Regions from separate parts of the Pseudoalteromonas sp. SG45-2 genome, predicted to be linked through region 2. Evidence: predicted binding sites of a transcription regulator. Region 2 holds the regulator's gene; the other holds the start of a gene.

Region 1 (12,509 bases), on a different contig from region 2:
GCTGACTTACCTTTACCACCACGACGCTGTGCTTCGTAATCAGACAATGCTTGATACTTCACATAACCTTCGTGAGAAAGCGTTACGACTACGTTTTCTTCGGTAATTAAGTCTTCAAGGCTGATATCGTGAGCAGCTGCATTAATTTCAGTGCGACGCTCATCACCATATTGCTCTTTAATTTCAACTAGCTCGTCACGTATAACTTCCATTAAACGCTCAGGAGTTGCCAAAATATAAAGTAGTTCAGCAATTAGTTCTAATAACGCTTGGTATTCGGTCAAGATTTTTTCGTGTTCAAGACCTGTTAGCTTATGTAAACGCAAATCAAGAATTGCTTGAGCTTGTTGCTCAGAGATATAATATTGACCATCGCGAATACCAAGTTCGCTTGCTAACCAATCTGGACGAGCAACATTGTCTTCACCTGCTTTTTCAAGCATACCTTGTACATTACCTAATTCCCACGGACGCGCTGTTAAAGCAATTTTAGCTTCAGCAGGTGTAGGGGATTTACGAATAAGTTCGATAATTGGGTCAATGTTCGCAAGCGCAATCGCTAAGCCTTCAAGCGTGTGTGCACGGTCACGGGCTTTACGTAAATCAAATACTGTACGACGAGTTACTACTTCACGACGGTGAATAATAAACTCTTCTAACATTTCTTTTAAATTGAAACATTTAGGTTGGTTATTAATTAAAGCAACCATATTCATACCAAACACAGTTTGTAACTGAGTTTGTGAATACAAGTTGTTTAAAATAACTTCGCCTACGTCACCACGTTTGATTTCAATAACGATACGCATACCGTCTTTATCTGATTCATCACGTAGCGCACTAATGCCTTCAATTTTCTTATCTTTAACCAGCTCAGCAATTTTTTCAATTAAACGAGCTTTATTAACTTGATAAGGAATTTCGTGAACGATGATTGTTTCACGGCCTGTTTTTTCATCGGTTTCGATGTCGGCGCGTGCACGCATGTACACTTTACCACGGCCAGTTAAGTAGGCTTGTTCAATACCCTTCTTACCGTTGATAATTGCAGCCGTTGGGAAATCAGGACCAGGAATATAATCCATTAACTCTAAAATAGTTAAATCTGGATTTTGAATAAGTGCCAAACAACCATTTACAACTTCAGTTAAGTTATGTGGTGGTATATTTGTAGCCATACCTACTGCAATACCTGACGAACCATTCACTAATAAATTAGGAACTTTCGTTGGTAAAACATCAGGGATGAACTCAGTGCCATCGTAGTTAGGAACGAAATCAACCGTTTCTTTTTCAAGATCGGCTAATAACTCATGCGACATTTTAGCCATACGTACTTCTGTATAACGCATTGCCGCTGCTGAATCACCATCAACCGAACCGAAGTTACCTTGGCCATCTACTAGCATATAACGCAGTGAGAATGGCTGAGCCATACGAACTATCGTGTCATAAACTGCACTGTCGCCGTGTGGGTGGTATTTACCGATTACGTCACCGACCACACGGGCCGATTTTTTGTAAGGCTTGTTCCAGTCATTACTAAGCTCGTTCATTGCAAACAAAACGCGGCGATGAACAGGTTTTAAGCCGTCACGTACGTCTGGTAATGCACGTCCTACAATTACGCTCATTGCGTAATCTAAGTAGGAGTTTTTTAACTCGTCTTCAATATTGACTGGCAGAATTTCATTGGCGAGATCAGTCATTTGATATCACATTCCTTCAGTATCAGCTCTCAACAACCCGGTATTGGGTATTAAGAGTATTGTTATTATTTCTAACAGCCATGCTATCACAATTAATTTTAATTTACAGGCGCAAAACTTTGCGATTTATCAATTTAGCCCTATATAATGGCCTCAGATTGACGAGGAAGTATTTTATGACCGAACATCAAAATGTAGATCACGCAGAAATAGCAAAATTTGAAGCCATCGCCGAGCGTTGGTGGGACCTAGACGGAGAATTCAAACCTCTTCACGAAATTAACCCGTTACGTTTAGATTTTATAGCAAACAAAACGCAAGGCTTATTCGATAAAGAAACACTCGATGTTGGCTGTGGTGGCGGTATTTTAAGCCAAAGCATGGCGCGCATGGGCGCAAAAGTAACTGGCATCGATATGGGGCAAGAGCCTTTAACTGTTGCTAAGTTGCACAGTTTAGAAACTGGCATAAATGTAGATTACATAAAAGTGCCAGCAGAAGAGTTTGCATCGCAACACCCAGAGCGCTTTGATGTAATAACCTGTATGGAAATGCTTGAGCACGTTCCCGACCCAGCATCTATCATTCATGCAGTAGCTGCACTTGCCAAACCAGGCGCAGACGTGTTTTTTTCAACCCTAAACAAAACACCTAAGGCATATTTATACGCCATTGTTGGCGCTGAAAAGCTTTTAAAAATGGTGCCTGAAGGTACACACGACCATAAAAAGTTTATAAAACCTGCGCAGCTCATTGCATGGGCAGAGCAAGCGGGTTTAAAAGTTCGTGCAAGTACAGGCCTTTCTTATAATCCACTATCAAAGCAATATACGCTCAATAGTGACGTTAGCGTAAATTACATACTGTACTTTGAGAAGTTAGCTTAATGGCTAACTCTCAAGCCCCCCTCCCCCTTATTGAGTACGATGCATTTTTATTTGATTTAGACGGCACTCTACTCGACACCGCTGATGATTTAGGTGCGGCTTTAAATGCAGTTCTCATTAATAATAAAATAGAGCCTGTTAGTAGTGATGTATACCGTCCTGCGGCATCTAACGGCGCAGGCGCATTATTAGAGGCTGGTTTTAAAGAGTTATGGGACACACAACCTCAAAGCGAGCTTATTAAGCAATTAGTTGACGAATACGCTGCAAACATAGCAAATCACACACATTGCTTCAGCGGTGTTGAATCGTTGCTTATTGCCCTTGATCAGAAAAAGATCAAATGGGGGATCATGACTAACAAACCAGGGTTTTTAACTGATCCTTTAGTGGCAGCAATTCCCGCATTGAAAAATGCTAGTGTAGTAATAAGTGGCGACACCTTAGCTGAAGCTAAGCCATCCCCTTTACCGCTGCTACACTGTGCAAAGCTTATGGGAGTGCAACCAAAACGCTGTTTGTACATTGGTGATGCACAGCGAGACATACAAGCAGGCAAAGCCGCAGGTATGCGCACAGCAACGGCACTTTGGGGTTACATACCAAGTATTGATGAAGCCAACAGCTGGAATGCTGATTTTAACTGGCAAAGCCCAATTGATGGTTTTAACCATATATAGTGCCATGTTAATTAATAAACACTATATATTGTGATTGTGTTAGTTTTTACGCAAAGCTTGCTGATAAAAAAAGCAGTCAAAATTTATTTTTAAAATGCGTAAATTTAGCAGATCATTAGTTGATTTTTACATATTTCAACTTAAATGATTGTTCGAAGGTGAGTATCTACTAACACAAATACGTTATCCCGAAGTTATCCACAAATAGGGGCAATTATGTCCCTTGCAAAACAACTCAGACCACACTATCTTGTGATCTCTAAATTGAACAACACCAGATATTGTGGCCAAATGTTATTCAATTAAATTCGCAAATATGGCGAAACTTATAATAAATGAGTATATACCTTGCCCCGGCGAGGTATAAAGCATTGGTCAAAATACATAATTCCCAAGGAATACAGGCAAATGAACCAACAGTTATCTGTAAGCAAACGTGACGGGCGTAAAGAGCCTCTTGATCTGGATAAGATCCATCGCGTTATTGAGTGGGCCGCCGAAGGTTTAAACAACGTTTCGGTTTCGCAAGTTGAATTAAAGTCGCACATTCAGTTTTACGACGGTATTCGTACTAAAGACATTCACGAAACCATCATTAAAGCAGCAGCGGATCAGATTTCAAAAGAATCGCCTGATTACCAATACTTAGCTGCACGTTTAGCTGTATTCCATTTACGTAAAAAAGCGTACGGTCAATTTGAGCCACCACGTTTATTTGACCACGTAACAAAAATGGTTGGCGATAAACGCTACGATGCTCATTTACTAGTAGATTACACAGAGCAAGAGTTAGATGAGCTTGATGCATACCTTGATCATTCTCGCGATCTTAACTTTAGCTACGCTGCTGTAAAGCAACTTGAAGGTAAGTACCTCGTTCAAAACCGTGTATCGGGTGAAATATACGAAAGTGCACAGTTTTTATATATTTTAGTTGCGGCAAGCTTATTTTCAGATTACCCACGTGAAACACGTACTGATTACATTAAACGTTTTTACGATGCAGTATCTTTATTTAAAATATCTCTACCAACGCCAATTATGTCGGGTGTACGTACGCCTACTCGCCAGTTTAGCTCGTGTGTATTGATTGAATGTGGCGACAGCCTTGATTCAATCAATGCAACGTCCTCAGCTATTGTTAAATACGTTTCACAACGTGCGGGAATTGGTATTAATGCAGGTCGAATTCGTGCGCTAGGTAGCCATATTCGTAACGGCGAAGCGTATCACACAGGTTGTATCCCTTTTTATAAGCACTTTCAAACAGCGGTTAAAAGTTGTTCACAAGGTGGTGTACGTGGCGGCGCAGCAACATTATTCTACCCGCTTTGGCATTTAGAAGTAGAGAACCTACTTGTACTTAAAAATAACCGTGGTGTAGATGACAACCGCGTTCGCCACCTAGATTACGGCGTACAGTTTAATAAATTAATGTACTCTCGTTTAATTAAAGATGATTACATTACATTATTTAGCCCATCAGATGTGCCTGGCCTTTATGATGCATTTTTTGAAGACCAAGCTGAGTTTGACGCACTTTACGTTAAATACGAACAAGACGAGTCTATTCGTAAAAAACGCATTAAAGCCATTGAGCTTTTCTCTATGTTTGCGCAAGAGCGTGCAAGTACTGGTCGTATTTATTTACAAAATGTGGATCACTGTAATACACACAGCCCATTTATTTCTAAAGTTGCGCCAATTCGCCAATCTAACTTATGTTTAGAAATTGCATTGCCAACTAAGCCACTTAATAACGTGAATGACGAAGAAGGCGAAATTGCCCTTTGTACACTTTCTGCGTTTAACCTAGGTGCAATAGAGTCACTTGATGAGCTTGAAGAGCTAGCTGAACTTGCAGTACGCGCACTTGATAACTTACTTGATTTCCAAGACTACCCTGTACCGGCTGCTAAAAATGCAACTATGGGTCGTCGTACACTAGGAATAGGCGTAATTAACTACGCATACTACCTAGCTAAAAACGGTAAACGTTATTCTGATGGCAGCGCTAATGCATTAACACATAAAACCTTTGAAGCTATTCAATATTACTTAATGAAAGCATCAAACGAGCTTGCTAAAGAGCGTGGCGCGTGTCCTAAGTTTAACGAAACAACGTATTCACAAGGTATTATGCCAACAGATACGTACAAACGTGATTTAGATAAAATTTGTGATGAGCCACTTCATCTTGATTGGGATACACTACGTGCAAGTATTAAAGAGCACGGTATGCGTAACTCAACACTAAGTGCGTTAATGCCATCAGAAACATCGTCGCAAATCTCTAACGCAACTAACGGTATTGAGCCACCACGTGGACATATTAGCGTTAAAGCAAGTAAAGACGGTATTTTAAAACAAGTTGTTCCTGAGTATGAGCGTTTAAAAGATCAGTACGAGCTACTATGGGACATTCCATCAAACGATGGTTATTTACAGCTTGTTGGCATAATGCAAAAATTTGTTGACCAAACAATTTCTGCAAATACAAATTATGATCCAAACAAGTTCGAAGGCGGTAAAGTACCTATGCAAGTCTTATTAAAAGACTTACTAAGCGCGTACAAACTAGGTGTTAAAACCTTGTATTACCACAATACTCGCGATGGCGCCTCAGATTCACAAGAAGATGCTCCAGAAGTGGAAGATGACGATTGTGAAGGCGGCGCGTGTAAAATATAACTGCTGATTTTTATTTTAAGCGGGCATTTAGCCCGCTTTTTCTGATAGTTTTTTGAGTGATAAACATGTCTTATACTACTTTTAGCCGGAACCATAATAACCAAATGCAAGAGCCAATGTTTTTTGGCCAAACTGTAAACGTATCTCGTTACGACCAACAAAAATACCCAATTTTTGAAAAGTTAATTGAAAAGCAACTGTCTTTCTTTTGGCGTCCTGAGGAAGTAGATGTAAGTAAAGACCGTTTAGACTTTCAAGCATTACCAGATCACGAAAAGCATATATTTTTAAGCAACTTAAAATACCAAACACTGCTTGATAGTGTACAAGGTCGTTCGCCAAACGTGGCTCTACTTCCAATTGTATCGCTACCAGAGCTTGAAACATGGATAGAAACTTGGGCGTTCAGTGAAACAATTCACAGCCGCTCATACACGCATATTATCCGTAACGTAACACAAGCACCTGAGCTTATTTTTGATGACATTGTTAGCAACGATAAAATTAGCGAACGTGCTGATGCCGTAACTAAATACTACGATGACTTAATTAACTCTGTATCGCTTTACAACTTATACGGTGAAGGCAAACACGAGATTAACGGTAAAACAGTTATCATTAATTTATTTGAGCTTAAAAAGAAACTTTACCTGGCTATGATGTCAGTAAATATTCTTGAAGCGATTCGCTTTTACGTAAGCTTTGCATGTTCGTTTGCATTTGCTGAGCGCGAGCTAATGGAAGGTAACGCTAAAATCATCAAGCTAATTGCACGCGATGAAGCACTTCACCTTTCTGGTACTCAGCATATTTTAAACATTATGCAAGACGGTAAGGACGATCCAGAAATGGCGATTGTTGCTGCCCAGTGCCGCGACGAAGCAATTAAAATGTTTGTTGATGCTGCAGAGCAAGAAAAAGAGTGGGCCGAATACTTATTTAAAGATGGTTCGATGATTGGCTTAAATAAACATATTTTATGTCAGTACGTTGAATACATTACCAATGCACGTATGACTGCGATTGGTTTGCCAGCACAGTTTGAAAATAACAGTAACCCTATCCCGTGGATAAACTCGTGGTTAGTGTCTGATAACGTGCAAGTAGCACCACAAGAAGCAGAAATAAGCTCATACCTTGTTGGTCAAATAGACTCTCAAGTTGATGCATCAGAATTTGGTGATTTTGATTTATAATGAGTGACAAGTCTACTGCAAGCATAACGCTTGCAGAAAACAGCCAGTGTATAGAATTTACCGCTGGCTGCCCTTCTCTTCTACACTGCTTAGAATCCATGAAAATAGACGTCGCATTCCAATGCCGTGAAGGCTATTGCGGCGCTTGTAGAGCAACTTTAGTATCAGGCAGTGTTGAGTATAACGAAGAGCCACTTGCGTTTGTCCGTGAAGGCGAAATATTGTTGTGCTGCTGTAAACCCAATGGCAATGTAAGTATTAATCTGAAATAAAATTAATACTTACATATACCGTTTATTGAGCGCATCAATACTGTGGAACAAACCGGTAATGCCCTGTAATTTTGTAATCAAAAAGCATGTCACTTTTTTGCGGCCCACGCCCAATATTATGCACAATGAGTGGATTACCTGTATCTTGAGATGATTCATTAATCACCATGCCTATATGAGGTAAATTACCTGGTAACATCCACGTTACTATATCGCCGGTTTTATAATCACTCACTTTGTTAGATTTACTTAATACGTTTGCATGGCGCTCAAAGTAAGCTTGTAAATTTGGAACACGTCGGTGATCTATATTTTTATCAGGCTTATTTAAACCCCAAATACGTTTAGATGGATACAGTGTAAAGTTATTTTGCATGTCTTCATGCACGAGTTTCTGTAAATCGATGCCTAACTTTCTGTAACTTCTAATTATTACATCGGTGCACACACCTACATTCTTAGGTACATCACCACCAGGATAGCCAATAGAGCGATAAGCCCCGTCGTAAGCCACATCATGAGTTGTCCGCTCAAGTAAAGCTGAAACAATGTCTTCTTCAAACGAAGCTGCATTAGCATTAATACACGCTAAAGTAAGTAAACACCCAATAACCTTGTTCATATAAATTCCTTTAAACCTAAGGTTGAATTACAGCGTTTGAGATACGTACTTAGGCACATCTATTTTATCGCCTTTACTTACGAATTGCTCATCCAGCGCATATGCCATTTTTTCAAGCGGTGCGTCGTTGTATCCCACACGTTGAATTTCGCTAATGTAACGTAGGATAAACACGTCTGGACCAAGTTTAAGCCACTGCGCTACATGCACAAGCTCATGAAAATGAACCCTCAAATCTTTGGCAGCATCAGGAAGTATATAATATGTATTTTTATACGTTATTCCTGCTACATCCATATCTACAAAATCGCCTAAACCCATTTCTCGCAGACCCGCAAAGTTTGGCTTTGGTATTTGGTCTACAACAACGTAATACGCGTTTTTTAAAAACTCGGCAGGATAAAACCCATAAAATTCATTAATGAATTTATCACAACTCACTTTTTGACTACTGTATTTTAAATTTGTAGCGTCAATCCAATTTTCTATTTGTTCTAGCACAGCTCCTCTCCTAAAGTACAAATGCAACACACCATGTGTAAACCTTAATCTAATATTGTAGTAAATTTTTTAACCAGCACTTTTAGTATTAACACCTCGCAACTAGCGAAGAAAATAGAACACATAGAATATCTAAACACAAAGCTCTAAATCAAAATTATCATATAAGCATAACTGGTCTATAAACAGTAAAAACCTTTTTTATACTTTTTAAAGTGTTATTATTTGTAACTAAAACAGTAACACTTAGAATCATGTATAATTTTACTAATACACTCTTTCGCATGAAAATAATGCGTTTCAGTCCCATTGTCTTACTGAGCATATTAAGTAATACAGTAAATGCTGAAAATATAAAACCGTTCACATCAGATGGCTGTAGTGCTTTTCCGGACGGCACCACAAAAGATAAAAAGTTGTGGCTTGCATGTTGTAAAGCGCACGACTACGCCTACTGGCAAGGTGGCACTTATTGGCAACGTTTAGAAGCAGATAAAGCCTTGCAACAGTGTGTTATTGAAGCCGGCGAAACGAGTATAGCGAACATTATGCTTGCTGGAGTTCGATTTGGTGGCAGCCCTTATATACCATCGACTTTCAGATGGGGCTATGGTTGGCCCTATCCTAGGTTATATCAAGCATTAACAGCTGATGAAATTAAGCAAATTGCTGCTTTAAAAACGGTATTAACTCAAACCAATTAACACATTGTGAAAAACTGGGTTATGCAAATAATATCAAAAGGAATTGAATCACTATGCTTATACTGTTAAGTGTCATTTTAACTTTGTTTCCAACGGTAATATCTTATTTTGTTTCACGTAATTACGCTAAAAAGGCTAAAGCGACTAATAAAGGTGCTTACATCAGAGCTGTGCTTTGGCCTAGTGTTTTCTCGTGGACACTATTTGCTGCTGTTGGGCACGGTGCCATCACCTTCCCCTTACCTTCAACGTTTGCGCTCGCGTTATATATGTTTCTATATGACGAACGTGGTATCTATTTCCATCCTCACATATTTTTAAGCCCAACGATTCCAATAGCCGTTTATTTAATAAGCTATTTCAAATACAAAAAAGCGGCCAATAAAGAGCTAACGCCCTAGCCCACTATTGGCTCATCAGTATCTTGTAAGGTCCGAAGCTGCACTTACTCCAGCTGTGCACTTCTTTGCTGTGAAACTACAGCGTTATTATCTGAATATAAATGTGTAAATAACAGGTCTGGTAAATAAAGCGACATTACCAAAAATAACGAGTTTACCTATGCCCCTAGATATACAAAAAAGCCTTAAAGTAAAACCTGCTCACATCGTCTCATTTATTGTGTTTTTATTAGTTTCAATATCTACGTTTACCGCTCAAGTATATGCCGCTGATGCTGTATGGCCTTCAAAAACCACTTACAAATATGCAAATGTAAATGGTAAAAAGATATTTTACCGAGAAGCTGGCGCGCAGCATAAGCAAACCATTGTACTTTTACATGGGTATCCGTCGTCTTCACACAGCTACCGAGAATTCATCCCACTCTTATCAGGTCGTTATCATGTGATTGCACCTGATTATTTAGGCTCTGGTTATAGCGCACGCCCAAACCCAAAAACTGAAAAATATACTTTTTAATTTCTAGCTCAATACGTTGAAGGATTACTAACAACACTTAAAGTAAAGCACTACAGCCTTTATATACAGGACTTTGGAGCTCCTGTGGGCTTTAGAATGTTGTTAAATAACCCAAATAAACTTGATGCACTTATTGTACAAAATGGTAATGCGTATTTAGAGGGGCTAACCCTACCGAGGCAAGCTTTTTTTAAAGCCGCGAATGAGGACAAATCACAAGCGCAGAGTGATAAAATTTATTCGTTCACGTCTAATAAAGCCATTATTAATAAGCAATATTTACGAGACGTACAAAGTAACCCAGAAGTAATGAGCCCTGATAGCTGGACGCACGATCTTCACTTTTTACAAACTAAATCCGATAGAGTAATTCAAGTACAATTGCTACAAGATTACTACAATAACCTTCTCGACTACCCTAAATGGCAAGCTTATTTACGCAAGTACCAACCAGCAACATTAATTGTATGGGGTAAAAACGACCCTGCGTTTATAGCCGCAGGCGCTAAAGCATATTTAAAAGATGTACCGAACACTGAAATACATTTACTCGATTCAGGACACTTTAGTGTTGAAGAAAAACCAGTTGAGATTGCAAAGTACATTGTGAACTTTATGGATAAGCTATAAATAGCGGAAATAAAAAACGCTGAGGGTATAAACCATCAGCGTTTCATTAAATTGTACTAACTTAAGCTAAATCCAAAGAAATAGTATTTAATATGGGTAACTGTCAGATCAAGTCTGAGCTAGTAAATTTTAAGTATTTAACCTTCTTCTTCAATAAGTGACTCTAGTAGATCGTGTATTTCAGCTTTAAGCTCTTTATCTTCAATTTTATTAGCACTAACCTTAGCATTTTGAAGATTTTTAATAGCCTCGTCTTTTTGACCAAGTTCTAGCTGCAGTGTAGCCATTGAAAAAGAAACTGATGACATGTGATCTTTGTTATTAATCGCAACAGACTTTTCTAATGCTTTTTCATAAGTCGTGATTGCCTCTTCTAGCTCTTCGGTAAAATCAGCCAAAGTTTCCCATTGTACTGGGTGATCTTTTGAGGTATTTTCGTTTTCAATACAAATCGCTTTTAATTGAGCAAATAAAGATTCAAATTTTTCTCGGTTATTTTTGTTAGCCGCCGCCATTAAATCTTCTGCTAGGTCATGTACCGCTTTATATATTTTTGTATTCATCATCACTGGTTATCCTTTAGTGCAACTAAACTAATTTACTGACTCAATTTAGCTAAAATGTATCATTACAGTCATTATAAAATGTATTTAAACAACTGATTTATTTAATTTGGTGTATAGCGTAATAATACATTAATAATGAACATCGCGTAGGCGTTAAACACACTGTAATTAAACTTTATCGCAATTACTCTTAGTAACCTCACACACTGAATAAACTTGCAACCCAATCCAACGTAAAGATGGTCGTAAACACTTTAAGTGCAATGACAACTATAAATAATAAGATGATTGCCGCTTTGGCTTTGCTACTTTTGAGGTTGTTCCAATATAATAACTTTGCATTAAATTCTGTTTTTAACTTAGTAACAGCTTCTTTCATAATTACATCCTACTTAGGGATCCCGCTCAGCAACATTTAATAACTACACAGCTGCCCAAGCAGGTTTCATAATATTTTTCGCCACCTTAGAGTAAAGCATTAAATAAAGCCTGTACTATATAAAATGTAACAAGGGGTTTTAACTTAAGTTATTGTATCTAACTTTTTTACACACCCAAAAAGCAAACACTGGGGCAATTCAGTAGAGCGTTAATAATAAATTTGGTGCTACACTAATAGCTAACTTAAATGTGTTAACAGCCAACTAAATTAGCAAATTATGAAAGAGTGCAACCAGTGTGGTAAATGCTGTATTAAATATGGTGGCGGCGACTTAAGCGCAACGAAAGAAGAAATAGATTTATGGGAGCTCTTTAACCCCGAAATTTATGAGTACGTTAAAAACAACGAAATTTGGTTTGACCCAAAAACAGGCTTAAGACTTCAAGTGTGCCCATTTTTAGAAATTGCGCCTAAAAAGGAGCCTCTCGCTAAAAATATGTATACCTGCAGTATTTACCTTGACCGTCCAGAAGACTGCCGTCACTACCCTAGCCTTATTTCAGAGATGATCCGCGACGAATGCGAAATGATTGAATCTATAGATATAACAAACCAGACAAGAGCGCAGCATAAACTAGATTTGATAATGATAGATAGCCGCTCTTAAATACACAGATAAACCTGCAGCGCTATGAGTCTCGCACTTAAATAAATAAGTATTTCTATTAACATACCTATTATTATAATT
Region 2 (12,509 bases):
TTTGCAAACGATGCTCGCCCTTGGGATGTTGATTACGATGCAAACACTGATCGAGCTTTTGTAGCACTAACAAATGGAACCGTTGCTGTATTTGACGAAGTTAAAAGCAAACTAATGGCTGGTAGTACTAATATTGCAGTTGAGGATAGGCTTATAACGCCAGCAAATGCAGGTACAGCAGTAGCAGCACCAAGCAACATGCACGGCATCGACTACGACTCGCTAAGTGGCTCGCTAATACTCTCTGATGTTGGTAGCGCAGCAGTTGCTGACGATGGCAAAATATACGTATTGAATAACGTAGCAACTGCATCGGGCTTGGTAAACATAAGTACCACTATTAGCGGTCCAAATACCCTACTGGGTAACCCTGTTGATATTATGTATACCGGAACAGATTTATACGTAGCTGAGAAGTCAAATAATGTGGTTATGCGATTTAATAATATTTTAAGCAGTGCAGGCGGTGATATAAGCGCCGATACCAGTACGGCATTTACAGCCCCTGAGTCGATTGCAATATTACCAGCTTGGCTTAACAAATAGAGTTAACCTCACCATGCCTGACCAATAACCTTGGTCGGGCATTATCGCATCCACACTTTTATATCTGCCAAGCCATTACTTTGTAAAATACCTAATTGCTGATCAACATTAGAGTTTTGTTCAAACTCAAATGCATCGAGCTGATCATCAAACGTAATATTAGCCACACCATCACCACCGCGCTTTTTAACTTGATGCAGTGCTATATCTGCTAAGTTAATAGAGGTTTCCCAGCTAATTACCTGTCCGCCTAGTAAAGGTAATGGATAAAATGACCAACCAATTGATGCCGTGATATTAGTTGTTTTTCCATTTGGTAATTGGAACGAATTAGCCGCTATTACTTTACAAAGTTCTGAGGCATAGCTATCTATTTTATTGCATTTAAAGTCACGTAATAATAATAAAAACTCATCACCACTCCAACGTGCCACATAGTCAGAGCCCTGCGTACGCGAATTTAACAATGCAGCCATTTGCTGTAAGCAGCTATCACCTGCAATTGGGCCATACGCATCGTTAATACGGCTGAAGTTATCAAAGTTAATAATTACCAGCACCAGTGACTTACCTTGTGCCTGCAGCGACTGTGAATTACGTTGAAAGTGCTCAATATCTTTAGGGAGTTGATCAAACAAAAAGCGGCGGCTACGTAGCCCTGTTAGCTCATCTGAGTGACTCACTAATTTAAGCTGTGAATTCACTTGGCCTAATTTATCATTAGCTTGGCGAAGCTCTAAGGTACGCTCAGTGATTAAGCCCTCTAATGCTTCTTGTTTTCTGCGTTCTTGTGCTCTAAACACCCAAAAAATGAGATAAAAAAGCAAAATAAAACCACTGGTAATTAAAAGCCTAAAGTAAATTGTTTCGTCAAAGCGCTCAGGCACTACAAAACCGTATTCTACATCTTGCGCTTTAGCCCAGTCTTCACCTTGGCGCTTAGCTTCTAATTGAAACAAAAACGAGCCAGGAGGCAAGTTAGTATAAATAGCTTCACGTCGCGTATTTGCATAGCGCCAGTCACTATCTAAGCCACTTAGTTTATATCTAAATTCAATGCTGTTTGGTGCATAGTAATCAATAGCTGTGTAAGTTAGCGTTATATCACGCTCGTCTGTTTCTAATGATGGTTTTTTACCAAGCGCAGCGGTAGTTAAATGACGAAGTGGCGTTGTTATTGTCTCTATTGTTGGCTTTAATGCAAGCACACCAAATAGCTCTACATTTTTAGGTATTTCAACAACACCTTGTAAGCTTGGGTACCAAATAGAATTTCCGGTGTCTGCTACCGCATCATGCCCAAGTCCACTACAACATTGATTCGCTTTACCATCAAGTTGACGGTCAAAAGATGAAATTACTTCTTCAACTTTTAAGCTTTTTATTTCTGTTTTAAATTGCTCTACAGGCATTCTGTAAACACCTTTCATGGTGCTTACCCAAACATGCTTTAACTTTTCATCATATTCTAGGCTAAATATAGAACCATACGGTAAACCATTAGCTGCATCGAGCTGACGCCATTGCCCTTGCGTACTTCTGTAAAAAAGCCCATCGTTAAGAGAGCCTATTAAAATACCCACGCCATCTATATGTAGCACGCTAGTTACGTATGCGCTTTCAAGTGTTGTTTGGTCGCCAATTTTTTCAATGCCACGGTCTGTAAAGTAATATGCGCCCTTACTAGTACCAATCACACCAAAGTTTGTTTTATCTAATACGTAGGTAATAAACTTACTACCTAAAAAAGCGTTATAGGCAAAAGGCGTTAAACCAGCATAATTTAATCGATATAAACCGCGTCCGGTACCAATCCAAAAGCCGCCTTTACTAGAGCGACTTATTGCAAATACCGGATTATCGCGAAGTGCTCGACCAGGGACGGTGTAAAGTGTCTTGTTTTCAAAAACAAATAAGCCGCGCCCTGTGGCTATATATAATCGCTCACCATCAAATTGTAGATCGTGTACTGATGCGTATCCATATTTACTACTTGGGACTAAATTAATAAAACTTTTATCTAAATCGAAATAACCAATGCCGCTTTTATTCGCAACCCACAGTTTACCATCGGGTGCTTGGCTAATAGCCATAACAGATTCGGTCATATTTGAAACTGCTGAATGCCTTTCGACTCGCCCTTCATGAGCAAGCCACAAGCCTTCACTAAAGCTTGCTAACCAAACGTTATTTTTATCATCTCTAAAAATATCAGCAAACCATATACTTTGATCGAGTTGGCTAGGCTCTACCCATTGCCACTCACCGGTTTTATCTCTGAATAATAAGCGTCCATAGGTCGAAACCCACAAGCCACCATCGGTATCACTCATAAACTTATAAACGGCTGAGTTATTTGCATTAGGTAGAGGAAAAGGTCTTAGCTCGTCATCTAAATCTAAAAAGTATGCACCTAGCTCAGAAGCTATATACAAATTACCATTTAAAAATGATAAATCGTGCACTATGGTTTGCGCTAGGCGCTCTGGTAAAGATATTTTTGCGGTAAGCTCTAAACGTAGTTTAGAAAAATCTGATGAGTTTTTTGTAAGGCGTAATAAATGACGATCATTAACCAGCCAAATGCCTTCAGGAGAGAGTGCCATTTGGCTAACAGAGCCAACTATTTGTGTGATCACAGTAGCATTAACAATAGGTAGAGGACCATTTACTTCAGTGCGTAAATCAACTTGCCCTCTATCTACATAGTATAAGCCGTTGGCCGCAATCCATATGCTACCTTTAGAGTCCTCAAGAATATCCCTTACTGGACCTTTAATATTAAATTCTTGTGCTGCAAATGTGGCTGGGTTAATAACTACCAAGCCACTTTTAGTGCCTACCCATAACAAACCACTAGAATCGACTAAAAGCTTATTAACACCATTACTAGGCAAGAATGGACTATTTTGCGTGTTGTAATTTGTAAATGTTGTACCATCAAAACGGCTTAAACCAAATTGCGTACCAAGCCACATATAGCCTTGCTGATCTTGCACAACACTTTTAAGTGATTGCGACGGTAGGCCATCTTTTATATTCCATTGCTTAACTACGTAATCAGTAATTGAAGCCCAACTTGGCGTCGCGCACAACATAAGTACACAAACCAGTAAAAATCGCATCATATTGCTGCCACCTAGTTAAACAAATCAAATATAAAAATTAAAAGGGCAGTAAACCCACTTTTATTAACGCTTGTAAACATATAAGCGAAAAAATACCCGCAAGTATATCGTCGGCCATTATACCTAAACCGCCATGCACTCGTTTGTCTAGCATACGGATTGGGCCGGGTTTTGCTATATCAAAAAAGCGAAATAACAAAAAACCTACGAGTAATGTTTGCCAGTTAAGTGCTGCGCCAATCATAGTGATGTAATAACCCGCCACTTCATCCCATACAATAGCAGGATGATCGTGCACGCCTAAATCATCAGCCGTTTTACCGCACGCCCATATACCAAATATACTGATCACAACGGCAAATACAATTTGCAGCCATAACGGATAATACATGGTCATAAAAATGAATGGCAAGGCAGCAAATGTACCAAATGTACCGGGCGCTTTAGGGGCAAGCCCAGTCCCAAAGCCCAGACCAAAAAACTGATGTGGACGCTTTAAATTAAACTTGCGGTTATTGTTCAAACCAGCTCCTTTGCAAAGTGCTCAAAACCCTGCGGTTCAAAATCAAACTTTTCACCGTTGTGTAAAAGCTCAATTTGGCCATCGCCACTTTTAACTTGGCCAATGCATGTTGCATCTACACCATACTGGCGTAGCTTTATTTCTAACATACTCTTATTGCTATCAGGGACCGTAAAAATTAATTCGTAATCATCACCGTAACTGAGAATAAATGGCAGCTGCTGATTAAAATCAAGGCTTGCTTGCATCGCATCTGAAGTTGGAATACTTTCAATATTCACCACTGCACTTACTTGTGACATATCGAGTATATGACTTAAATCAGCGATTAAGCCGTCCGACACATCGATAGCCGATGATGCAAGGCCTCGTAATACCTGCCCTGCAGCAACACGTGGGGTTGGAAAGTCAAAGCGTTTATTTACGTACTTTAAATGCTCTGGCTCAATACTTATACCTTGTTTGCGAGACTCAATTGCAAGTCCAGCGTCACCTAGCGGACCCGTAACATAAATCCAATCACCCACTTTTGCGCCACTACGACGAAGTGCAGTACCTTCGGGTACAGTCCCTTTCGCACAAATAGTGATGGTTAGTGGGCCCTGAGTTGTATCGCCACCTATAATCTGCACATTAAAATATTCAGCAATTTCATGCATGCCATCAGTAAACTCTTCAATCCACTGTGGGTCAATACTTGGCAAAGTTAACGCAACTGAAACCCAAGTTGGCTCAGCACCCATGGCCGCTAAATCACTTAAATTAACAGCAAGCGCTCTGTGACCTAATGCACGAGGGGAAATATCATCAAAAAAGTGTACGCCAGCAACAAGAGTGTCTGTTGTAACGGCAAGTTGGCAGTTTTGTGGAACGGTTACTAAAGCGCAATCATCCCCTATACCTAGGTTTACATCACGACGGGTGATACCGCGACCTTTAAAGTAGCGGTTAATTAATTCAAATTCCTTCATACACAAAAAAGCCGGCCTATGCCGGCTCCCCTCTTTAACGGTTTACTTACTTGCGTAAATGCTTAACAGCTTTATCAAGTACACCGTTTACAAATTTATGGCTGTCTTCAGCGCCAAAAATTTTGGCCAGCTCAATACCTTCGTTAATAGCAACTTTATAAGGTACGTCTTCACGGAACTTAAGCTCATAGCTGCTTAAACGTAAAATTGCACGCTCAACCATATCTAAGTCATCAAACGGACGTGTTAAATGTGGTGATACAGCTTCGTCTAGTTGCTTGTAATTTACAGCAACACCCGTCGCTAGATCTTTAAAGTATTCAACATCAATTTTAGTAACGTCTGTTTCGATCAACATTTGTTGTTCGATATCGGCAATTAAATTGCCACTTATTTGCCAAGAATAAACGGCTTGGAGTGCTAAGATACGTGCTTTACGTCTTGCTGCTGGTTTCACAAAAATTCCTTAAACTTAAATTTTATCTAACACATTAACCATTTCAAGCGCGCCTAAAGCAGCTTCGCCGCCTTTATTGCCCATTTTGGTGCCAGCACGCTCAATTGCTTGTTCAATGCTTTCTGTGGTTAATACGCCAAATGCAACCGGGATATCATACTCAAGTGATACTTGCGCAAGACCTTTGTTTGATTCGCCAGCAACTAGGTCAAAGTGTGGTGTACCACCTCTGATCACTACGCCTAATGCGATGATTGCATCATACTCTTTTTTTGCCGCAACGCGTTTAGCCGCTAAAGGTAATTCTACCGCGCCTGGCACATAAATAACGGTAATGTCGTCATCTGATACGCCACCTGTGCGTTTTAGCTCATCAACAGCACCTGCAAGGAGGCTGCTACCAATAAAGTCATTAAAACGAGAAATGACAATGGCAAATTTTTTGCCTGGAGCGTACTTATTACCTTCAATAATTTTCATTTGATAACCCTAAAAATAAGTTCAAGCGGTTGCGATTGCGCAAAAATTGCTGCGCATCATACCATAAAAATAAAATAATAGCCTAGTTTAAGCGTGATGCTTATTGTGGCTCAACGTAATCAACAACTTCTAAATGAAAGCCCGAAAGTGCATGGTACTTTTTAGGGCGACTCATTAATCGCATTTGTTTAATTCCAAGATCGGCAAGTATTTGCGAACCTACGCCAACAGTACGAGATGTACCTTTGAATTTACGTGGCGTAACGCTTTCGCCAGCATCAGCTGCTGCAAATGCTTTCACAGTTGCCTCTAACTCTTCAGTGCTTTCTTGCTTACCTAAAATAACTAAAGCACCTTCATTTTTAGCGATATAAGCCATTGCTTCAGAAAGGCCCCAGCTACGGTCAGCACTTCTGTCTGAAAGTAGAATATCGTTAAAGGTACTTTGTAAATGTACACGTACATTTGTCGGCTCTTGATCTTTTATATCGCCTTTGAGCAATACGTAATGTAATTGGCCGTCAATTGTGTCTTTGTAAGTAACTAAATCAAATTCACCATGAACAGTTGGTAACTTACATTTTGCTACTTGCTCAATTGTTGTTTCGTTTAAGTTGCGGTATTCGATTAAATCAGCAATGGTGCCAATTTTAATATCGTGCTCTTTCGCAAAAACTTCTAAATCAGGGCGACGTGCCATAGTGCCGTCAGCATTAAGTATTTCAACAATAACAGATGATGCTTCAAGTCCAGCTAAACGCGCTAAATCACAGCCAGCTTCAGTGTGTCCTGCGCGAGTTAATACGCCACCAGGTTGCGCCATAATAGGAAAAATATGTCCAGGCTGAACAATATCACTTGGGACTGCGCCTTTAGCTATAGCCGCTTGCACTGTACGCGCTCTATCTGCTGCTGAAATACCGGTTGTAACACCTTTTGATGCTTCTATCGACATTGTAAAGTTAGTCGAAAATGCTGCACCATTGTTTTTAACCATTAACGGTAAATCAAGTTGCTCGCAACGCTCTTGCGTCATGGTTAAACAAATTAAACCACGGCCATGGGTAGCCATGAAATTAATCGCTTCTGCGCTAATATGCTCAGCAGCTATTATTAAATCGCCTTCATTTTCTCTATCTTCATCATCCATTAAAATAACCATTTTACCGGCTTTAATATCGTCGATGATTTCTTGCGCACTGTGTAAATTCATAAATTTGCTCGTGTAAGTTGTCAGTTTCGTTATTTAATAAAACCCGCTTTAGCGAGTAAGCTCATCGAAATATCAGAGCCCGTTGGTTGCTCTGCCCCCTTTATAAGGCGCTCTAAATAACGTGCAATTTGATCGACTTCTAAATTAACTTGGGTACCTACTTTAAAATGAGCAATTGTGGTTTGCTCACTCGTGTGTGGGACAATTGTTAATTTGAATTTATTACCCTCTACAGCGTTTACTGTCAGGCTTATACCATCAATACATACCGAACCTTTGTAAGGAATGTATTTCATTAAATTTTCGTCAGTTGTAAGCCAATATTCTGTTGCTCTGGCGTTTGCTGTAATACTTGTAATTGTTGCGATACCATCAACATGGCCAGACACTAAATGACCGCCTAAACGAGAAACAGGTTGCATGGCTTTTTCAAGATTCACCGTTTGTCCTAAAGCATAGTGAGCAAAACCGGTCAAACTAATCGTCTCATTAGATAAATCCGCACTAAAACCATCAATATGTTTATCAACTACAGTTAAGCAAACACCATTAGTTGCAATGCTGTCACCTAACTTTACGTCTGTCATATCAAGATCAGTACTTTGGATACGAATGGCTAAGTCGCCTTGTTTTTTTTGTAATAAAGCAATTTTGCCTGTGGCTTCTATTATCCCAGTAAACATAGCACTACTCTTTTTATTAAGTGATTTTAATGAGTTTTGACGCGGTGATACGTAAATCGTCACCAATGCGCGCACATTCATTAAATGTTAAATCAACGGTGTTCTGCATACTCGTCAATTCAGGAAAATTAACTAAACTTTTTGCATCATGGCCCATTAGTTTAGGCGCTAAATAAAAAACAAACTCGTCAACTAAATTAAGCTCTGTCATTTTACCAGCAAGTGTTGCGCCAGCTTCAAGCCAAACATTATTAAACTGCAGTTGCCCAAGTTTTTCTAAAACGGCTTGTAAATCAACTTTACCGTTACTTTCACTAACTTCAATATGCTTTACAAAATGCGGCCATTGCAATGATTTATCAACCTTAGTCGTAAATATTATTACATCACTTTGGATTTCAAATAAAGCAAGGTCAGGTGTTAAACGGTTTTGAGAGTCAATTATAACACGCACGGGCTGGCGAAGCGGCAAATCAGTAGGCAGTGTGCAAGGCAGCTCACTTAGTCGCACATTAAGTTTAGCATCGTCTACTAGCACTGTATCGGCACCGGTTAAAATAGCGCAGCTTTTCGCTCGGTATAATTGTACGTCTTGTCGAGCAGCAGGACTTGTGATCCACTTACTTTGCCCATTTTTAAGCGCCGTTTTACCATCAATACTCGCTGCCATTTTGCAAATCACATAAGGTAAGCCTTGTTCCATACGCTTAAAAAAGCCAACGTTAAGTGCGCGAGCTTGTGATTCGAGTAACCCGTAAGCAACGTCAATACCCGCGTCGCTCAGTATTTTAAGGCCTTTGCCAGCAACTTGTGGATTTGTATCAACCATAGCAGCAATTACTTTTACCACACCGGCAGCTTTTAAGCCTTCGGCGCACGGTGGCGTACGGCCATAATGACTACACGGTTCAAGCGTTACATAAGCCGTTGCACCTTGTGCATTTTTTCCAGCGACAGCCAGTGCATTTACTTCTGCATGGCCTTGACCTGCTAATTGATGAAAACCCTCACCAATTATTTGATTATTTTTAACTAAAACACAGCCAACATTAGGGTTAGGTGTGGTAGTAAACCGGCCTTTTTTGGCAAGTTCTATGGCGCGTGCCATATACATTTCATCATGTTCAGTAAAAGGAACTTGGCTTTGCATTGTTACTCCCCTAAGCGGGCAATTTCTTCGCCAAATTCGCGTATATCTTCAAACGAGCGATAAACAGAGGCAAATCTTACATACGCTACTTTATCGAGCTTTTTGAGGGCTTCCATAATGCATTCACCAACCAAATGGCTTGAAATTTCTCGCTCGCCTGTAGCACGCAACTGCGATTTTATTATATTCACTACTTCGTCTACTTGCTCTGTGCTCACTGGGCGTTTTTCGAGTGCGCGATTTAAGCCATTTAATAATTTATCTTCGTTAAATGGTTCGCGGCTGCCGTCTTGTTTAATAACACGAGGCATAACCAGTTCAGCGCCTTCAAATGTAGTAAAGCGCTCATGGCAGTCGTTGCACTCACGGCGCCTGCGAACTTGATGGCCTCCACCAACAAGGCGTGAGTCAATAACTTTAGTATCTTTTGCGGTACAAAATGGACAATGCATAGCTCGGTACTTCCGTTTTAAAACAAAAAAGACCGCTAAATAGCGGTCTTTTATCTTAGCAAAAAAATAGGGCCTGTTGACCTTTCAGGATTAAATTTGTTCTATCTATGGGTGATTTAATCGCGGCGCGAGGTTTGTAACCTAGTGGGCTAAGTAAAAACCGAGCAAAGCTTCCGCGTCCTGCTCACGCCCCTTACCTACATCCATGTAGGCAACAAAGAGTAAATCGCCCCTAGGACGAACCCGAGGGCAGTGCATGTTTGGCATTTATGCTGCGTTATCGCCTATTTGTGTGGAGTAACCACACTACATAGACTCTGCCTTGCCTAAAAACCAAACATACTACTGCAAATTAAACCTCGAAAGATAAACAGGCCCCTAGCCTATGTGATCTAAATTACTGCTGCTTATGCAATTAAGCGTAAACAGGTAATTTTGCACAAATTGCTTTTACTTTTTCTTTAACTTGCGCCTGCACAGATTCATCAGTGATGTTATCTAGTACGTCACAAATCCAGCCAGCAAGCTCTTTTGATTCTTCTTCTTTGAAACCACGACGAGTGATTGCAGGAGAACCAATACGCAAACCAGATGTTACAAACGGAGAACGTGGATCGTTTGGCACTGAGTTTTTGTTAACTGTGATGTTAGCGTTACCAAGGGCTGCATCTGCATCTTTACCAGTAATATCTTTATCGATTAAATCGAGTAGGAATAAGTGGTTTTCAGTTTTGTCAGATACGATTTTGTAGCCGCGCTCTTGCATTACAGCAACCATTGCTTTTGCGTTTTTAACAACTTGTGTTTGGTATACTTTAAATTCTGGTTGAAGCGCTTCTTTAAATGCCACTGCTTTTGCTGCAATAACATGACATAAAGGACCACCTTGGCCACCAGGGAAAACTGCGCTGTTAAGCTTTTTATAGATTGCTTCATCGCCACATGCAGAGATAATTAAACCACCACGAGGACCAGCAAGTGTTTTATGCGTAGTTGTAGTTACAACATGTGCATGAGGAACTGGGCTTGGGTAAACGCCTGCCGCAATTAAACCTGCAACGTGAGCCATATCAACAAACAGGTAAGCACCTACTTTGTCAGCAATTTCACGGAATTTAGCCCAATCAACAATACCTGAGTACGCTGAGAAACCACCAATAATCATTTTTGGTTTATGCTCAAGTGCTAGTGCTTCAACCTGTGCGTAATCAATTTCGCCCGTTGTTTCATCTAGTCCGTATTGAATTGCATTGTAAAGCTTACCAGAGAAGCTTACGTGTGATCCGTGAGTTAAGTGACCACCATGAGCTAAGCTCATACCAAGTACAGTGTCGCCTGCTTCTAATAGCGCTAGAAAAACAGCAGCATTAGCTTGCGAACCAGCATGTGGTTGTACGTTTGCGTAGTCAGAACCAAATAACTCGTTAGCACGGTCAATTGCTAATTGCTCAACAACATCAACGTGCTCACAACCGCCATAATAACGTTTGCCAGGGTAACCTTCTGCGTATTTATTTGTAAGCTGTGAACCCTGCGCTTCTAGTACGCGTGGGCTACAGTAGTTTTCTGAAGCGATTAGTTCAATGTGCTCTTCTTGGCGAGCAGTTTCTTTGTTTATCGCGTCAAATAACTCTGGATCAAAATCCGAAATATTCATGCTACGTTCTAACATTGGGGTCTCCTAGGGCAACGTGTATGGTGTTTTTTAGAGGCTTTATTGTACGCTTTAAACGACTCTTTGCCTACGCTCTTAAGTTGAGGATATTTAAACAGGGATTGAAACTATTTCACAGACTTTTTAAGATGATATTTTCTTATAAAACCATAACAATTTTAAATGAATGCTATTTCCTACATTTAATTAGTAAATGCAACTCACTAGATTTAAAAGCCTAAAGTTATAAAAAAAGGCGGCTTAACCGCCTTTTTGAATTAATTAACTTAGCCAAGTTTAGCAAGTATTTCTGTACGTAATGCGTCGTAATCGGCCTTTATATCGCTTGCTAGGCATGGTTTTGCTAGTGCGTCGCTAAGTGGTTTTGGCATACCTAATTCAATATTTAAAATACCCTCTACGCTTTCTTTAAACTTAGCAGGGTGAGCTGTGGCTAAAAAGATGCCCGCTGCACCAGGCGCTCGATTTTCAACAAGACCTTGGTACGCAATAGCAGTGTGAGGCTCTGCAACATAACCCGTTTGTTGAATTTTTTTCATCACCGATTGCGTGTCTTCCTCGTTTACGCTAGTTGAATAAAAATTATCGTAGCTAAACCAGTTATTATCTAACATTGTTTGCACACGCGGCCAGTTGTTTGGCTTACTTACATCCATTGCATTTGAAAGCGACTCAAGTGTTGCGTTTGGCGTCCAGGTTTTATCAAGCATAAAGCGCGGCACAGTATCATTTTGGTTGGTTGTTGCACTTAATTTACCTACAGGTAAGCCAATAACCGCACCAATCATTGCAGCACATACATTACCAAAGTTGCCACTTGGCACTGATATATGCGCTGTTGCGCGTTTTTCTTTTGGTAGTTGTGCAATGGCCTCAAAGTAATAACAAACCTGAGCAACTAAACGGCTAATATTAATTGAATTAGCAGAATTAAGCCCAAGTGTTGATTTAACTTCTTCATCTAAAAAGGCATTTTTAACCAACTCTTGGCAATCATCAAAACTGCCATCAACTGCGTAACAATGAATATTGTTACCTAACGTAGTAAATAGCTTTTGCTGAGCAAGTGAAATTTTGCCTTTAGGATATAAGATGACAACATCGATATTCGGCTTGTTATAAAAAGCATGTGCAACGGCTGCACCAGTATCGCCCGATGTTGCGGTTAAAATAGTTACTTTTTCATCTTTATTAAATTGCGCTAAACACTCAGCCATAAAGCGACCACCAA

Evidence for each region. Region 2 encodes NrdR, which represses ribonucleotide reductase genes. Its sites were predicted from a motif close to AAACACNANATNTNGTGTTT; they were not measured.
Region 1: nrdA (class 1a ribonucleoside-diphosphate reductase subunit alpha) is a predicted target of NrdR. The motif match lies at 3,546-3,565, and genes of this name have one in related genera.

The regions. Positions count from the first base shown of each region.
Region 1 covers NZ_JACJEO010000001.1:216,952-229,460, reverse strand. Annotated here, with positions in the region: gene gyrA (DNA topoisomerase (ATP-hydrolyzing) subunit A) at 1-1,709, opposite strand, end outside; gene ubiG (bifunctional 2-polyprenyl-6-hydroxyphenol methylase/3-demethylubiquinol 3-O-methyltransferase UbiG) at 1,886-2,596, shown strand; gene H5116_RS00985 (HAD family hydrolase) at 2,596-3,276, shown strand; gene nrdA (class 1a ribonucleoside-diphosphate reductase subunit alpha) at 3,685-5,967, shown strand; gene nrdB (class Ia ribonucleoside-diphosphate reductase subunit beta) at 6,033-7,163, shown strand; gene yfaE (class I ribonucleotide reductase maintenance protein YfaE) at 7,163-7,435, shown strand; gene H5116_RS00965 (DUF1287 domain-containing protein) at 7,470-8,057, opposite strand; gene H5116_RS00960 (hypothetical protein) at 8,085-8,558, opposite strand; gene H5116_RS00955 (hypothetical protein) at 8,852-9,262, shown strand; partial or broken gene H5116_RS20510 (alpha/beta fold hydrolase) at 9,824-10,813, shown strand; gene H5116_RS00945 (hypothetical protein) at 10,951-11,379, opposite strand; gene H5116_RS00940 (hypothetical protein) at 11,579-11,758, opposite strand; gene H5116_RS00935 (YkgJ family cysteine cluster protein) at 12,039-12,428, shown strand.
Region 2 covers NZ_JACJEO010000004.1:12,665-25,173, forward strand. Annotated here, with positions in the region: gene H5116_RS03365 (hypothetical protein) at 1-546, shown strand, start outside; gene H5116_RS03370 (ligand-binding sensor domain-containing diguanylate cyclase) at 588-3,674, opposite strand; gene H5116_RS03375 (phosphatidylglycerophosphatase A) at 3,712-4,197, opposite strand; gene thiL (thiamine-phosphate kinase) at 4,194-5,168, opposite strand; gene nusB (transcription antitermination factor NusB) at 5,215-5,625, opposite strand; gene ribE (6,7-dimethyl-8-ribityllumazine synthase) at 5,641-6,105, opposite strand; gene ribBA (bifunctional 3,4-dihydroxy-2-butanone-4-phosphate synthase/GTP cyclohydrolase II) at 6,206-7,318, opposite strand; gene H5116_RS03400 (riboflavin synthase) at 7,348-8,001, opposite strand; gene ribD (bifunctional diaminohydroxyphosphoribosylaminopyrimidine deaminase/5-amino-6-(5-phosphoribosylamino)uracil reductase RibD) at 8,018-9,151, opposite strand; gene nrdR (transcriptional regulator NrdR) at 9,154-9,603, opposite strand; gene glyA (serine hydroxymethyltransferase) at 10,019-11,275, opposite strand; gene thrC (threonine synthase) at 11,545-12,509, opposite strand, start outside.